4 regions of the Streptomyces sp. MMS24-W38 genome follow, and region 3 is predicted to be linked to each of the others. Evidence: riboswitches for the same ligand, from Rfam matches in the RefSeq annotation. Region 3 holds a riboswitch; each other region holds the start of a gene.

Region 1 (3,968 bases), 710 kb from region 3:
GTGCCGTACGTCGCGTACGGGGCGACCCGGACGGGCCCGCCGAGCGCGGCGGCCATGTAGTGGACGAGCGGGAGTTCGTCGACGAGCGTGGAGACCGCCGTCGCGTGCACGGCGTGCGTGTGCACCACGGCGCGGGCTCCGGTCGTGCGGTACACCGCGAGATGCATGGGCAGCTCGCTGGTCGGGACCAGGGTGCCGAGGACCTGCCGGCCGGTGAGGTCGACACCGGTCACGTCGTGCGGGGTCAGCCGGTCGTAGGGCACTCCCGACGGTGTGACCAGCACGGTCGAGCCGACCCGCACCGAGACGTTTCCGGAGGTGCCGACGACGAGCCCGTCGGAGACGGTCCGGCGGGCGGCCTCGACGAGGCCGGTCCAGGCGCGCGTCTCCTCGTCACTCACGTCCCGTCGCTGCTCGGTCATGCCGTGATCCTGCCGGGTGACGAAGGTCTCTTCAACGGCTCCGCGGTCGGCCGCGAACGCCCGTCGACGGAGCACGGCCCTTCAGCCGCACCGCCACGGGCGGGCCGTGGTGGACGTACGACCGTCCGACGGAGCGGCCACACCCATCACGGTCATCCCGACGCCCATCCCAGTTCATCTTCCGTTCACTCAGGTTACCTACGTTCAACGCGCCAATGACTTCGAACGATTGCCTGGGTAAATGGAAAGCTTCTCGCTGATCCTCGCGATTGTGGTGGTAACCGCACTCGCGTTCGATTTCACGAACGGTTTCCACGACACCGCGAACGCGATGGCGACAACCATTTCGACCGGTGCCCTCAAGCCCAAGGTCGCGGTGGCCATGTCCGCCGCACTGAACCTGGTGGGCGCCTTCCTCTCCGTGGAGGTCGCCAACACGATCTCCAAAGGCCTCGTCGACGAGGCCGGCATCCGTCCCGAGGTCATCTTCGCCGCACTGGTCGGCGCGATCCTCTGGAACCTCCTGACCTGGCTGGTCGGTCTGCCGTCCAGCTCCTCGCACGCCCTGATGGGCGGTCTGATCGGCGCCACCGTCGCCTCGGCGGGCTTCGGCGCGGTGCACGGTGACGCCCTGGTCACCAAGGTGCTGATCCCCGCGATCGCCGCGCCGCTGGTCGCCGGCCTCGCCGCGATGTTCGCGACGCGGCTGACCTACCGTCTGGGCAAGAAGGCCGACGGCAAGGCGTCCGAGAAGGGCTACCGGGCGGGTCAGATCGCCTCCGCCGGCCTCGTCTCGCTGGCCCACGGCACCAACGACGCGCAGAAGACGATGGGCATCATCACCCTGGCCCTGGTCGCCGGCGGCACCCTCGCCCCGGACTCCGACCCGCCCCTGTGGGTCATCGTGTCCGCGGGCGTCGCCATCGCGCTCGGCACCTACCTCGGCGGCTGGCGCATCATCCGCACGATGGGCAAGGGCCTGACGGACCTCCAGCCGCAGCAGGGCTTCGCCGCCCAGACCAGCGCCGCGACGGTCATCCTGGCCTCCTCCCACCTCGGTTTCTCCCTCTCCACCACGCACTCGGTCTCCGGTGCCGTGATGGGTGCGGGCCTGGGCCGCACGGGCGGTGTCGTCCGCTGGTCGACGGCCACCCGGATGTTCGTCGCCTGGGGCCTGACGCTGCCGGCGGCGGCCCTGGTCGGGGCCATCGCCGAGCTGGTCTGCCGGGCCGGCAGCTGGGGCACCGCCGTCGTCGCCGTCTTCCTGGTCGCCTCCAGCGCGGCGATCTGGAAGATCTCCCGGCGGGAGGTCGTCGACCACACCAACGTCAACGACCACGATGCCGCCGACGGTTCGGCCGCCACCGCCGAGGAGCCGGCCGGCGTGGTGACCGCCGCCATGGCCGCGGTGACCCCGCCCCCGGCCGGCAGCCCGGCCGAAGACCTCTCGGCCACCATCCCGGCCCCGGCCGCCACCGACCCGGCCGCCAAGACCACCGTCTGACCGCGCCCCGGTACGAAGGAAGAAGAGCACCATGAAGATCGACTGGGCGGCCCTCGGTTCCGTCTTCGGCGTCAGCCTCGTGGTCACCGTGGCCCTGGTGGCCCTGTTCACCCTCGGCATCGTCGGCCTGTCCCGCCACGAGCGGGCCGCGGCCCAGGGCCGGTCCGCGGCCCTGGCGGTCACCGGCGCCTACGCCTGCTTCGCGGCCTGCACGGCGGCAGTGGCGTACGGGATCTATCTGATCATGGCCTGATCCTGACCTGATCACGGCCTGATCAGAGCCGTCTCCGTCCGACGGGCGGTGCGGGGCTTCGCGCCCCGCACCGCCCGTTCGCGTTCCCCCACCGGAACCCCTCTGTGGGCCTCAGCACACTTCAGCCTCGCAGGTCAAAGGCAGGTTGACGGTTCTTCCGGACCGTGGTGGACTGCCCGATGCCAATGCGGCGGCAGGAGAGGAAGCCGGTGGAAGTCCGGCGCGGTCCCGCCACTGTCACCGGGGTGAACACCCCGGGAGCCAGGAACTCTCACCGCCGGTCTCGTCGAACCAGGGCGCGGACACCCTGAGTGAGGACATATCGCCATGCCCGGCTGCCCGTCGAGGTCGACCAGCGACGCCCCACCCCGGCTCGGGGCGGACGTTTCCACCGGATCCCCCACCGGCTGAACCCATGGGTGCCGATCGCGAGTTCGCGTACGGCGCCGCCGCCGGCCTCCTCGGCGACCTGCTCCTCGGCGATCCCCGCCAGGGACATCCGGTCGCCGCTTTCGGGCGGGCCGCGGCTGCCGTGGAACGGATGCTGTGGCGGGACGACCGCGGCCGGGGCGCGTTGCACACCGCCGTCTGCGTCGGCGGGGCCGTCGCCCTGGGGAGCCTTGCCACCCGGTGCGTACGGTCCTCCCCCGCCGCCTCGGTCGCCCTGACCGGCGCCGCCACCTGGGCCGTCGTCGGCGGGACGTCGCTGGCGGCCGAGGCCCGCACCATCGGGCAGGCCCTTCAGGCCGGGGACCTCGATGCGGCGCGGGCGCGGCTGCCGCACCTGTGCGGGCGGGACCCGCAGGCGCTGGACGCCGACGGGATCGCCCGCGCGGTGGTGGAGTCCGTCGCCGAGAACACCTCCGACGCCGTGGTGGGCGCCCTGGTGTGGGGCGCCGTCGCCGGGGTGCCGGGACTGCTCGGGTTCCGGGCCGTCAACACCCTGGACGCCATGGTCGGCCACAAGTCCCCCCGGTACCGGCGCTACGGCTGGGCCTCCGCCCGCCTCGACGACGTCACCGGGTGGCCCGGGGCGCGGCTGACCGCCGTACTCGCCGCGGTCGCCGGGCCGGACCCGCGGGGCGCCGTCCGGGCGTGGCGTGCGGATGCCGCGAAGCACCCCAGCCCCAACGCCGGCCCCGTGGAGGCGTCCTTCGCGGGCGCGCTCGGCGTGCGGCTCGGCGGAACGCTGTCCTACGCCGGGCGGGTCGAACACCGGCCCGTCCTGGGCGGCGCCGGCCGTCCCGTGGCCGTGGCGGACATCGAAAGGGCGGTACGGCTCTCGCGGCGCGTCGGCTGGCTGGCGCTCGGCGTCGGTGCCGCCGCGCGGATCGTCGCCGCGCGGATCGTCGGGAAGGGGCGCAGGTCATGAGTGGTGGGGGGCTGCTGGTCGCCGGTACCACCTCGGACGCCGGCAAGAGCGTCGTGACCGCCGGGATCTGCCGGTGGCTGGTACGGCAGGGCGTCAAGGTCGCGCCGTTCAAGGCGCAGAACATGTCGCTGAACTCGTTCGTGACGCGCGAGGGCGCCGAGATCGGGCGGGCGCAGGCCATGCAGGCCCAGGCCTGCCGGGTCGAGCCGACCGCACTGATGAACCCCGTGCTGCTCAAGCCGGGCGGCGAGCGGAGCAGCCAGGTGGTGCTGCTGGGCAAGCCGGTCGGCGAGCTGAGCGCGCGCGGCTACCACGGCGGACGGCAACAGCAGTTGCTGGGCACGGTGCTGGACTGCCTCGCACAGTTGCGGGGCACGTATGACGCGGTGGTCTGTGAGGGGGCCGGGAGCCCGGCCG
Region 2 (3,968 bases), 4.9 Mb from region 3:
GGCGACGTGCTCGGGGACGATGGGCAGGACGGTGCGGGCCGGGAAGGCGGCGTAGGGGTACTTGAGGGTGAAGACGACCTTGTCGTCGCCGTCCGCCCGGACCTCCTTGACGGCGTCGAGTTCGCTCTTGGCGGTGTTGTTGGTCTTGTCGTCGAGGACCGTTTCGTACGTGTAGACGACGTCTTCGGCGGTGAGGGATTCGCCGTCGCTGAACTTCACGCCGGGGCGCAGGGTGTAGGTGTAGGTGCGGCCGTCGTCGGCGACCTCGGGGAGCGCCTTCGCGAGGGCGGGCTCGAGTTCCAGGTCGGCGTCCCGGGCGAGCAGCCCGTCGAAGATCTTGGAGTTGCCGTCCTTGCCGTAGCCGAGGAGCGGGCTCAAGGTGTCCGGCTCGGAGCCGACCCCGATCACCACGGAGTCGGCGGACCCGCCGCCCGCGGCGCCGTCCGTGCCGCCGCCGGGCGCCGAGCACGCGGCGACCGCGGCGGCCATGGTCGCCGCGAGGGCGGCACCCTTTATTCGTCGGGTCGTCATCGAGTCTCACACCTTTGCTGCCCGGATCTCGTTGTTGCATATTAGTTGCAGCAGAGTTCTGCCCAGGACCCCCTCCCCTCATTCCCGCGCTTCGGCGGGCCGGGTCCGCGGGGCGCGAGCCGCGGAGCGCCGTCCGCGCGCCCCCGGGGACTGCTTGTCAGCGGGCCGGGACGGGGTCTAGTGTCGCCTCGCCTTGGTGAACGGGAAATCCGGTGTGATGCCGGTGCGGCCCTCGCCACTGTGATCGGGAAGTCCGGCTCCGGCCCCAGGCCCTGTCCCCTCGACAGGACCGAAAGGCAGCCACTGGGTCCACCTCGGACCCGGGAAGGCGGAGCACGGGCGGTGGTACCCGTCAGCCAGGAGACCGGCCAAGGCGCGTCAACCATCCACGAGGTGCTGGAGAGGGTCTGCTGAGCCATGCACATAGCCGAGGGTTTTCTACCGCCGGCGCACGCGGTCGCCTGGGGCGTCGCGTCGGCGCCGTTCGTCGTCCACGGAGCCCGGTCGCTCACCCGTGAGGTCAGGGAACATCCCGAGAGCACGCTGCTGCTGGGGGCGTCGGGAGCGTTCACCTTCGTTCTGTCCGCACTGAAACTTCCCTCGGTGACCGGGAGTTGCTCCCATCCCACCGGCACCGGGCTGGGCGCCATCCTGTTCCGGCCGCCGGTCATGGCGGTGCTGGGCACCATCACCCTGCTGTTCCAGGCCCTGTTGCTCGCCCACGGCGGGCTGACCACGCTCGGCGCCAACGTCTTCTCGATGGCGGTCGTCGGGCCGTGGGCGGGGTACGGGGTCTACCGGCTGGCGCGGCGGTACGGGGCGCCGCTGATGGCCGCGGTGTTCTGCGGAGCGTTCGTCGCCGACCTGTCGACGTACTGCGTGACGAGTGTGCAGTTGGCGCTCGCCTTCCCCGACCCGGGCAGCGGATTCCTGGGCGCGCTCGGCAAGTTCGGCTCCATCTTCGCCGTCACGCAGATCCCGCTCGCGGTGAGCGAGGGGCTGCTGACGGTGCTGGTGATGCGCATGCTGGTGCAGTCCAGCAAGGGCGAACTGACCCGGCTCGGGGTGCTGGTGGCCGGGATCGGGAAGAAGTCGGCGGGCGCGGGCGAGGCGGTGGCCCGATGAGCCGTGACGCGAAGATCAACTCCCTGTTGCTGCTTCTGGTGGCCGTGCTCGCCGTGGTGCCGCTGGCCCTTGGGCTCGGCGACCACAAGGAGGAGCCGTTCGCGGGCGCCGACGCGGAGGCGGAGACAGCGATCACCGAGATCGACCCGGATTACGAGCCGTGGTTCTCGCCGCTGTACGAACCGCCGTCCGGGGAGATCGAGTCGGCGCTGTTCGCCCTCCAGGCGGCGATCGGCGCGGGCGTGCTCGCGTACTACTTCGGGCTGCGGCGGGGGCGCCGGCAGGGGGCGGAACGGGCGCGAGGGGTCGGCACCGAGGCGGACGCCGAGGACGCGGCCCCCGCGGGTCCCGGGGGCTGATCCCCCGTGCTGCCGATCGACGCGGCGGCGCACAGCAGTCGCTGGCGCCGCCGTCATCCCGTGGACAAGGCCGTGCTCGGGCTGGGGCTCACCGTGCTGGCGATCTCGCTGCCGCCCTGGCCGGGAGCGGCCCTGGTGCTGCTGACCGCGCTCACGGTGCTGCTGGGCCCGGCCAGGGTGCCGGGCCGGCGACTGTGGCGTGCCTACCGGGTGCCGCTGGGCTTCTGCGTGACCGGGGCGCTCACGCTGCTGGTGCGGGTGGGCGGGCCGGGAGGGTTCGTGGCCTGGGCCGACGACGGGCCTTTGCGTGCCGGGGAGTTGCTGCTGCGCACCTCGGCGGCCTCCCTCGGGGTGCTGCTGTTCGCCTTCACCACGCCGATGTCGGATCTGCTGCCGCGCCTGGTACGGGCCGGGGTGCCCGCTCCCCTCGTCGATGTGGCGCTGGTGACGTACCGGATGAGTTTCCTGCTGCTCGACTCGGTGCGCCGGGTCCGGGAGGCGCAGGCGGCCCGGCTCGGGCACACCACCCGTGCGGCGACCTGGCGTTCGCTGGGCGGGCTCGGCGCGACCGCGTTCGTCCGGTCCTTCGACCGGGCGGCGCGGCTGCAGACGGGGCTCGCCGGACGCGGCTACGACGGCACGCTGCGCGTGCTGGTGCCGGAGGCCCGGGTCTCCGTCCGTTTCACGGCCGGGAGCGTGGTGCTGCTTGTCGCGCTGGCCGTCCTCACCCTCGTCCTGGAAGGACCCCTGTCATGAGCGGGCCCGCACTGGTCGCCCTGCGGGGCGCGTCGTTCGCGTACGAGGACGGCCCGGCCGTGCTCACCGGCCTCGACTTCGAGGTGCGGGAGGGGCGTGCGCTCGCCCTGCTGGGCCGCAACGGCAGCGGCAAGACGACGCTGATGCGGTTGCTGAGCGGTGGACTGCGGCCGGGTGCGGGCGAGTTGACCGTGGCGGGGCGACCCGTCCGGTACGACCGCAAGGGGCTGACCCGGCTGCGGACGACCGTGCAGCTGGTGGTGCAGGACCCCGACGACCAACTGTTCGCGGCGTCCGTGGGCCAGGACGTGTCGTTCGGACCGCTGAATCTCGGGCTGTCCGACGCGGAGGTGCGGGCGCGGGTGACGGAGGCGCTGGCGGCGCTGGACATCACCGCCCTCGCCGACCGGCCCACGCACCTGCTGTCCTACGGGCAGCGCAAGCGGACGGCGATCGCGGGCGCGGTCGCCATGCGGCCCCGGGTCCTGATCCTGGACGAACCGACGGCGGGGCTCGACCCCGACGGCCAGGAGCGGCTGCTCGCCACCCTCGACGGGCTGCGCGCGAACGGCACCACGGTCGTCATGGCCACCCACGACGTGGACCTCGCCCTGCGCTGGGCCGACGACGCCGCCCTGCTCACCCCGTCGGGTGCCCGCACCGGCCCGGCGCCCACGATGCTGGCCCGTACGGACCTCCTCGCGGCGGCGGGGTTGCGGTTGCCGTGGGGGGTGGCGGCCGCGCGCCTTCTCCGCGCCCAGGGCCTGCCGGCCGACGCGGCTGCCGGGCCCCGGACGCCGGAGGAACTGGCCGCGCTCATCGCGATGTCCCCGGAGCCCGCGGAGCACACCGACGGCGGATGACCCCCGGCTTGGGCAGCCCCGCGCGGAAAGCCGGTTCACGAGCCCCACATCGCCGGGCCCCGCCTCGCCGGGTGCGGCCACCGTGGTGTGGCAGATGGTGACCGGCTCACGGCAAGGGCCTCAGAATTCCCCGGCGCTGCAGTTCCCGGATGTGCTCGGCGGCCCTCTGCGGAGCGGCACCGCCAGTGACGAGCACGCCGGCTTGCGGGTTTCTGCGCACTCCGGATTCGGTGAGGTTCGCGCTGCCCACCAGAAGGACGCGGCGGTCGGCCACGGCCGGCTTGGCGTGCTGTCGTGCACGCTCATGTTCGCGTGCAGAAAGAGCCCAATGCCA
Region 3 (3,968 bases):
CGACGACCCGGCAGGGCGCGGGGGTGTTCGCCGGGGCGGGCGGCGAGTCCGTGGCCTGACCGGACGTCGCTTCGACCGGGTTCGCGTCGACGGACATGCGGCCTCACTCCTCTCCCCGGGGAGAGCCGCCCCGGTCGAAGTTCCTCAGCTCTGCGGCGAGCGAGCTGACGGCCGCGGGATTACGCGGGCTCTCCACCAGGTCCACGTAGTCGAGGACGACGATCCGGTCGTTCTCGACGGCCGAGACGTGTGCGAGCGGTGGGTAGGACTTCAGGAACTTCCGCTTCTGGTCGGCGCCGGTGTCTCCGTAGTCGTTGATCACGATCACCTCCGGGTCGCGTTCGACGACGGTCTCCCAGCCGACCGTCGTCCAGCTGTCCTTGAGGTCCTTCATGACGTGATCACCGCCCGCCTTGGTGATGATGTCGTGCGGACCCGCGTACGCACCCGAGGTCAGCGGCTTGTCCCGCCCGTCGTCGTAGAGGAAGACCCTCGGACGGTCCGCCCCCTTCGGCGCCTTCGCCTGCGCTTCGGCCACCTGCTCCTGGAACGTCGCGATGAGGGTTTCGGCACGGTCCTCGACGTCGAAGATCCTTCCCAGGTTCCGAAGATCGGTGTAGAGGGCGTCGAGCGGCGACATCACGCCCCGTGCCTTCCCTCTCCCGTTACGGCACGACTCACTCAGCAGATACGAGTCGACGCCCACCTCGTCCAGCTCGGCGGGGGTGAAGCCGGTTCCCTCGCTGAAGCCGTAGTTCCAGCCCGCGAAGACCAGATCGGCACGGGCGTCGAGGACCAGCTCCTTGTTGATCCTCTCCTTCGAGAGCCACTCGGTCTTCTGGTAGGCGTCCTTCCAGGGAACGGACGTGAGGTCGCCCTTGTCGTCGGGCATCACATAGCCCGCCATATGACCCTCGAGTCCGAGCGCGAACATGATCTCGGTGATGCCGACGTCGTTGGTGACCACGCGCTGAGGGGCTTTGTCGTAGGTCTTCTTCTGGCCGCAGTTCTCCACGGTCACCGGATAGTGGCCGTCACGGGCGGCGGAACCGTCCTTCTCCCCTTCCTGAGAGGTGACCTGCGCACCGCAGCCGGTGAGGAGCAGGGCCGTGGCGAGTGCGAGTGCGGCGGGACGTACCGGGTGCGGCATGCTGGCGGTGACTCCTCAGGTAGTGGGCTGAGCGGGCAGGAGACGGTCGAAGAGCAGCTGTACGGCGCCGGTCTCCGGATGCGGGACGCGATGCGCCCGCACGCCGAAGACCTCGGCCAGCAGCTCGGGGGTGAGCACGTCGTGCGGAGCGCCGGAGGCGACGATCCGGCCGCCGTCGATGACATGGAGCAGGTCGCAGTGGAGCGCGGCGAGGTTGAGATCGTGCAGCGCGGTGAGCACCGTCAGCCCGCTGCCACGCACCAGGGCGAGCACTTCCAGCTGCTGGGCGATGTCCAGGTGGTTGGTGGGCTCGTCGAGCACCAGCACCCGGGGTCGCTGGGCGAGCGCCCGGGCAATCAGGACCCGCTGCCTCTCGCCGCCGGAGAGGGTGAGGAAGCCACGGTCGGCGAGGTGGCCGGCGCCGACCCCCGCCAGCGCGGCCTCGCACGCCCCGCGGTCCTCATCGGTGGCCCGGGCCGCCGACCGTTGGTGCGGCAACCGTCCCATCGCCACGACCTCGGCGACCGTGAAATCGAATTCGGTGACCGACTCCTGGGGCAGTGCGGCCACCCGACGGGCACTTTCACGCGCACTCATGGCGTACAGGTCCTCACCGCCGAGCCGGACCGTACCGGCCGAGGGACGCAGCGCCCGGTAGACACAGCGCAACAGGGTCGATTTCCCGCTGCCGTTGGGCCCGACCAGACCGACCAGCTGCCCCTCGGCCGCCCCCAGCGTGACCTCTTCCACCAGCCGGGCACCCTCGGACTCGACGGTCAGTGCGTCGACGTCGACCCGCATCACATGCCTCCGAAGGTGTAGGAACGGCGGCGCATCAGCAGGACGAAACACGGCACGCCGATGGCCGCGGTCAGGACGCCCACCGGCAGTTCGACCGGTGCGAGCACCACGCGGGACAGGATGTCCACCCAGACCAGCAGGACGGCTCCGGCGAGCGGTGCGACGGCCAGCAGCCGCCGGTGGTCGGCGCCGACGAGCATCCGTACGGCGTGCGGAACCATCAGCCCGACGAAGCCGATCGCCCCACTCACCGCCACCACCGCCCCCGTGACGGCCGCGGAGACCAGGAACAGCTCCTTGCGCAGCCTCCCCGGGTCCACCCCCAGCGCGGCGGCCGTCTCGTCGCCCATGGCCAGGGCGTTCAGACGGCGCGCCGACCACGCGAGGTGGACGAGGCCGCCGAGCACCGCCCCCGCGGCGATCGGAACGGAGGCCCAATCGGCGCCGCCGAGGCTGCCGAGCAGCCACATCATCGCGGAACGAGCCGCCTCACCGCGCTCGGCCGCGAACACCATGAACGTGGTGACGGCCGAGAAACCGTAGAACATCGCGGTGCCCGTCAGAACAAGTCGCAGCGGGCTCAGGCCGCGAGGGGTACGGGCGATCGCGTACACCAGCACCATGGCCACAAGCGCGGAGAGGAACGCCGCCGTGGACAGGGCCCAGACGCCGAGCGCGCCGAAGGCTCCGAAGATGAGCACGGCGTTGGCACCCACGGCCGCACCCGAGGAGATGCCCAGCACGTACGGGTCGGCGAGCGCGTTGCGGACCATGGCCTGCACCGCGACGCCGATGGCCGACAGCCCGGCCCCGACGATCGCGGCCAGCACGGCCCGGGGAAAGCGCAGCTCCCAGACGATGGTGTACGCCGGCACCTGGCCGGGGGTTATGGACCCGCCCGTCGACCCGGCCCACAGATGGTGCAGCACCTCGCCCCAGGAGATCCCCGACGCCCCGATCCCCACCCCGCAGACGAGGGACACGGGCAGAGCGGCGCCCAGGCCGATCAGGAGAAGGGGCAGTGGAACGCGCCGGGGGGACGCGACCCCGGCTCCGGTACGGGGCGTGTGCGCGGGCTTGGCAGGTTCGGTTTCGAGGGTGGTGGCCACGGGCGGGTCGCTTTCGCCTCAGGCCGTGCCCCTGCGCAACAGAAGGAGCGGCCCCGGGCGCGGGGCGCCCTGCGCAGCACCTCTTCGCAGTCCACGGCGATTGACAGGAGCCTTCGCACCGCGGGTGATCGGGCTTGCGGGACCTCGGACGGGCTCCGCCTACCGTTGCGGGTCAGCGCCGGAATTCGACCGGACTTCCCCCGCGGGGCACGTGCAGCTTAGCCTGCCCACCAGGACACCCCCGCCGGTGGTGGCGGAGATCACCTTCCGCCGGGGTGGCCTGGAACTCTCACCGGACTTCTGTATCTGTCCTGGTCAACGGCCTGGCGGTGGGGAGTGCCGCTACAGGATCCCCGGCAGGGTCGAGCTGGTTCCGCGGTGCCGGGGTGCGCAGGACGTCGAACTCGTTGCCCTCGGGGTCGGCCGTGACCACCCAGCTCCGGTCTGAGCCCTGGCCCACGCCCACCTTGGCGGCGCCGAGGCCGAGCAGCCTGGTCACCTCGTCCTCGGTGCTGCCGTCGATCGGGCTGACGTCGAGGTGCAACCGGTTCTTCACGGTCTTGCCCTCGGGCACCCGGATGAACAGCGGGGTGGGCGGCATCTGGCGGGCGCGAACATCCTGGACGGTCGGCGCCCAGGAGCCGATCCCGACCTCGCCCTCGCTCCGGTCGATCACCTCGAAGTCCAGGACCTCGCACCAGAAGGCCGCGAGCCTCTCCGGATCGTGGCAGTCAACGGCCGGCTCGGTGAACCTACTTGTCATGACTCTCCCAGTCGGTGCTGTCGTCTGTTCACGACCGCTCAGGCTGGCCAAGAGGTGAGCGCGGCGTCTGGTCGCAGCCATTCGTCGAGGGCTGCTGCCAACCGGGAAGCAGCAGCCTGACGACTCCCCGAACGCTCTGTCCCAC
Region 4 (3,968 bases), 4.1 Mb from region 3:
GAACAGCTGCCGGGACAGATACAGCCGTGCTTCCGGGGAGTTGATGTGCTTGTAGAGGGTGAGCACCAGGTTGTTGGCCACGATCGAGTCGCCGGTGGCGAAGAAGGCCACCAGCCGCCCGATCAGGTGCTGCTCTTCCGGACTGAGCTTCGCCAGGTCGGCGACGTCCGAATGGAGGTCGACCTCCTCCACGTGCCAGGTGTTCTTGATGGCGTCCCGGTAGCGCTCGTAGAAGTCGGGGTAGCGCATGGGGCGCAGGGTGAGTTCGAAGCCCGGGTCGAGGAGGTTCTGGGCTCGGGCGGTGGTGGCGGTGCTGGACATCACTGGCAGGCCTCGCAGGACTCGGGGTTCTCAAGGGAGCAGGCGACCGCTTCGGGGTCGGACGCCGGCTGCTGGACGGGGGCGGGAACGGGGGCGTGCGCCTGTGCCTGGCCCTGGGCCGCGCGGGCGATGCGGGTCGCGGGGCGCGAGCGCAGGTAGTACGTGGTCTTCAGGCCCCGCTTCCAGGCGTAGGCGTACATCGAGGAGAGCTTGCCGATGGTCGGCGTCTCCATGAACAGGTTCAGCGACTGCGACTGGTCCAGGAACGGGGTGCGGTCGGCGGCCATGTCGATCAGAGAACGCTGCGGGATCTCCCACGCGGTGCGGTACAGCCCGCGCACCTCCTCGGGGATCCAGGTGAAGTCCTGCACCGAGCCACCCGCCTCGCGCAGCGCCTCACGGGTCCGCGCGTCCCAGACGCCCAGCCGCTTCAGGTCGTTCACCAGGTACGAGTTGACCTGGAGGAACTCGCCGGACAGCGTCTCGCGCTTGAACAGGTTGGACACCTGCGGCTCGATGCACTCGTACACGCCCGCGATCGAGGCGATGGTGGCGGTCGGCGCGATCGCCAGGAGCAGCGAGTTGCGCAGGCCGGCCCGGCCCATGCGCTCGCGCAGCGCGGCCCACCGCTCGGGCCAGGTCGCCTCCACGCCGTAGTGGTCGGGGTGCAGGACACCCCGGGCCGTACGCGTCTTCTCCCAGGCCGGCAGGGGGCCGTGGGACTCGGCGAGGCCGGCGGACGTCTCGTACGCGGCGAGCATGATCCGCTCGGCGATACGGGCCGAGAGGGCCTTCGCCCCGGGGGAGTCGAAGGGCAGTCGGAGCTGGAAGAAGACGTCCTGGAGGCCCATCACGCCCAGCCCCACCGGGCGCCAGCGGGCGTTGGAACGGCGCGCCTGCTCGGTCGGGTAGAAGTTGATGTCGACGACCCGGTCCAGGAAGGTGACGGCGGTGCGGACGGTGGTGTCCAGCCGCTCCCAGTCGAGGGCGCCGTTCGCCCGGTCGACGAACGCGCCGAGGTTGACCGACCCCAGGTTGCAGACCGCCGTCTCCCCGTCACTGGTGACCTCGAGGATCTCCGTGCACAGGTTGGACGAGTGGACGACGTGGCCCGGCTCGGCGGTCTGGTTGGCGGTGCGGTTGGCGGCGTCCTTGAAGGTCATCCAGCCGTTGCCGGTCTGGGCGAGGGTGCGCATCATGCGCCCGTACAGCTCTCGCGCGGGGAGCGTCTTCGTCGCCAGACCCGCAGCCTCGGCCGCCCGGTAGGCCGCGTCGAACTCCTCGCCCCACAGGTCGACCAGGTCCGGGACGTCGGACGGGGAGAACAGCGACCACGGCGCGTCGGCGCTGACCCGGCGCATGAACTCGTCCGGCACCCAGTGTGCGAGGTTCAGGTTGTGCGTGCGGCGGGCGTCCTCACCGGTGTTGTCGCGCAGCTCCAGGAACTCCTCGACGTCCGGGTGCCAGGTCTCCAGGTAGACAGCCGCCGCGCCCTTGCGCCGGCCGCCCTGGTTCACGGCGGCGACCGAGGAGTCCAGGGTCTTCAGGAACGGGACGATGCCGCCTGAGTGCCCGTTGGTGCCTCGGATCAGCGAACCGCGCGAGCGGACGCGGGAGTAGGACAGGCCGATGCCGCCGGCGTGCTTGGAGAGGCGGGCCACCTGGTGGTAGCGGTCGTAGAGGGAGTCCAGCTCGTCCTTGGGGGAGTCGAGGAGGTAGCAGGACGACATCTGGGGGTGTCGGGTACCGGAGTTGAACAGGGTGGGGGAGGAGGGAAGGTACTCCAGGCGGCTCATCAGGCCGTACAGCGCGGCGACTTCGTCCACCGAGCGGGGGGCGCCGTTCTCGGCGAGACCGGCGGCGACCCGCAGCAGGAAGTGCTGCGGTGTCTCGACGACCTTGCGGGTGACCGGATGCCGCAGCAGATAGCGGCTGTGCAGGGTGCGCAGGCCGAAGTAGCCGAAACGATCGTCCGCGCCGGGGTCGATCAGCGCGTCGAGACGGGCCGCGTGCAGCACGACGAACTCGGCGGTCCGGTCCGCGACGAGGCCCTCGCGGTGTCCCGTCGAGATCGAGGAGGTGAACGACGTGACACCCTGCGAGGCGGCCTCGGCACGGATGCCGAGCGTCAGCAGTCGTGCGGCGAGCCGGGAGTAGGCGGGGTCCTCGGAGATGAGCCCGGCCGCCGCCTCGGTGGCCAGCTCCCGCAGCTCGGTCTCGTCCGCATGGGCGGACCGGCCGCGCAGCGCGGCGGCGGCGACCCGGCCGGGGTCGGCGCCCTGGAGGTCGGCGGTCAGCTCGGTCAGGGTCCGCAGCAGCGCGGCACCGGGGCCGTCGCTCACGTCGCTCATGTCGGTCACGTCGACCGCTGAAGCCGGATCGGCTGGCGCGATGGTCACGTGGGGCTCTCCCTCGCTCGGCACGGGGCCTCGTCGAGGGCAGGGGGCAGCACACGGGCGCGCGCACGCACCTCGCGTCCACCGGCCCATTCCACGAGGCCCGGACGTCAGGCACCCGGACCGGACGGCCGGGCGCACTGTCGGCAGGTCCTCGGACTGAAGCCCGTGCGGGAACGCGGAAAACGCGGAAAACGCAGAAAACGCGGACACGCACAAGTACACCGTTGCGGGACAGTTCCGGATTCACACCGGATTCCCCTGCGGCGACAGCAAGTATGAGCATACATCTTGTGCCGTGTGCCGCCAGCGGACCCATATCTTGTGTCGCGGTGGGGTCAGAACGCCAACGTGTAGGAGAGAAGGTTGATGTCGTCCAGGTGCGGAACCGGGTTCCAGTCCCGCTCGGGGGTGCGGGCGAAGCCGAGACGTTCGTAGATGCGGTGGGCGGAGTGCATCATCCGCTGGGTCGACAGCACGACCCCCACACACCCCTGCGCGGCCCGCGCCCGGTCGACACAGGTGCGGACGAGGGCCTCCCCCACTCCGCGGCCCCGGGCCGCACGGGCGACCACGAGCATCCGGATCTCGGCCTCGCCGGGCCCGGCCAGGTCGGCCATGGGCCCGCCGTCCGGAACGAACGTCACTCCACCGATCACCTGGCCGCCGTTCACGGCGACCAGCACCTCGGCGGCGGCGGCCCGCTTGGCGACGTCCCTGAGCTCACCGAGGTACGGGTCGTTCTCCCCGAAGTCGAGCAGACCGTCCTCCAGATAGGCCTGCGCGGTGATCTCACCCAGCGTCTTGTACTCGTCGGGCTGCACCGGCCGGATCATGGTGTCCATGGTGCGAGTGTGCCCGACGAGCGGGGCAGCGGGCCGCCGATTTTTCTCCGGCGGCACGCTGCCCGAGCGCGCCTGTACGGCGTCAGTGCTTGCTCTCCGCCGTGTCCAGGGGCAGCTCCGTGCTGACACCCGGGTCGCCCGCGTCCGCCGTGTAGTCCTGCGGCCGGGTCTCGTCGATGCCCTCGGGGGCCTTGGCCGCCCTCAGGGCGAACGTCAGGGCGATCGTCACCAGGGCGTTGAGCACGAACGCGGTGAGACCGATGTAGCCGATCTCGCCGATGCCCGGGATCGCGTCCGACGAACCGCCGAAGTGCTTCTGCGTCGGCGAGGCCACCCCGTACGCCGCGACCGTGCCGTAGATCATGCCGACCGCCCAGCCGCCGAGCAGCGCCCAGCGGTGGAACCA

Evidence for each region. Region 3 has a riboswitch for cobalamin ahead of AC6F7H_RS26300 (FecCD family ABC transporter permease). Riboswitches for the same ligand answer to the same signal wherever they lie in the genome.
Region 1: linked by a shared signal. The riboswitch ahead of AC6F7H_RS23050 (cobalamin biosynthesis protein) and the one ahead of AC6F7H_RS26300 (FecCD family ABC transporter permease) in region 3 are both predicted to bind cobalamin.
Region 2: linked by a shared signal. The riboswitch ahead of AC6F7H_RS03700 (energy-coupling factor ABC transporter permease) and the one ahead of AC6F7H_RS26300 (FecCD family ABC transporter permease) in region 3 are both predicted to bind cobalamin.
Region 4: linked by a shared signal. The riboswitch ahead of AC6F7H_RS07210 (ribonucleoside-diphosphate reductase subunit alpha) and the one ahead of AC6F7H_RS26300 (FecCD family ABC transporter permease) in region 3 are both predicted to bind cobalamin.

The regions. Positions count from the first base shown of each region.
Region 1 covers NZ_JCBCPP010000001.1:5,291,881-5,295,848, reverse strand. Annotated here, with positions in the region: gene AC6F7H_RS23065 (class II aldolase/adducin family protein) at 1-422, opposite strand, end outside; gene AC6F7H_RS23060 (inorganic phosphate transporter) at 664-1,926, shown strand; gene AC6F7H_RS23055 (hypothetical protein) at 1,958-2,179, shown strand; cobalamin riboswitch at 2,331-2,469, shown strand; gene AC6F7H_RS23050 (cobalamin biosynthesis protein) at 2,595-3,551, shown strand; gene AC6F7H_RS23045 (cobyric acid synthase) at 3,548-3,968, shown strand, end outside.
Region 2 covers NZ_JCBCPP010000001.1:1,072,220-1,076,187, forward strand. Annotated here, with positions in the region: gene AC6F7H_RS03695 (ABC transporter substrate-binding protein) at 1-531, opposite strand, end outside; cobalamin riboswitch at 709-918, shown strand; gene AC6F7H_RS03700 (energy-coupling factor ABC transporter permease) at 949-1,656, shown strand; gene AC6F7H_RS03705 (energy-coupling factor ABC transporter substrate-binding protein) at 1,653-2,015, shown strand; gene cbiQ (cobalt ECF transporter T component CbiQ) at 2,022-2,771, shown strand; gene AC6F7H_RS03715 (energy-coupling factor ABC transporter ATP-binding protein) at 2,768-3,634, shown strand; gene AC6F7H_RS03720 (phospholipase D-like domain-containing protein) at 3,741-3,968, opposite strand, start outside.
Region 3 covers NZ_JCBCPP010000001.1:5,999,545-6,003,512, reverse strand. Annotated here, with positions in the region: gene AC6F7H_RS26315 ((2Fe-2S) ferredoxin domain-containing protein) at 1-97, opposite strand, end outside; gene AC6F7H_RS26310 (ABC transporter substrate-binding protein) at 104-1,150, opposite strand; gene AC6F7H_RS26305 (ABC transporter ATP-binding protein) at 1,166-1,951, opposite strand; gene AC6F7H_RS26300 (FecCD family ABC transporter permease) at 1,951-3,060, opposite strand; cobalamin riboswitch at 3,163-3,283, opposite strand; gene AC6F7H_RS26295 (VOC family protein) at 3,350-3,823, opposite strand.
Region 4 covers NZ_JCBCPP010000001.1:1,875,819-1,879,786, reverse strand. Annotated here, with positions in the region: gene AC6F7H_RS07215 (ribonucleotide-diphosphate reductase subunit beta) at 1-321, opposite strand, end outside; gene AC6F7H_RS07210 (ribonucleoside-diphosphate reductase subunit alpha) at 321-2,720, opposite strand; cobalamin riboswitch at 2,846-3,040, opposite strand; gene AC6F7H_RS07205 (GNAT family N-acetyltransferase) at 3,056-3,562, opposite strand; gene mctP (monocarboxylate uptake permease MctP) at 3,645-3,968, opposite strand, start outside.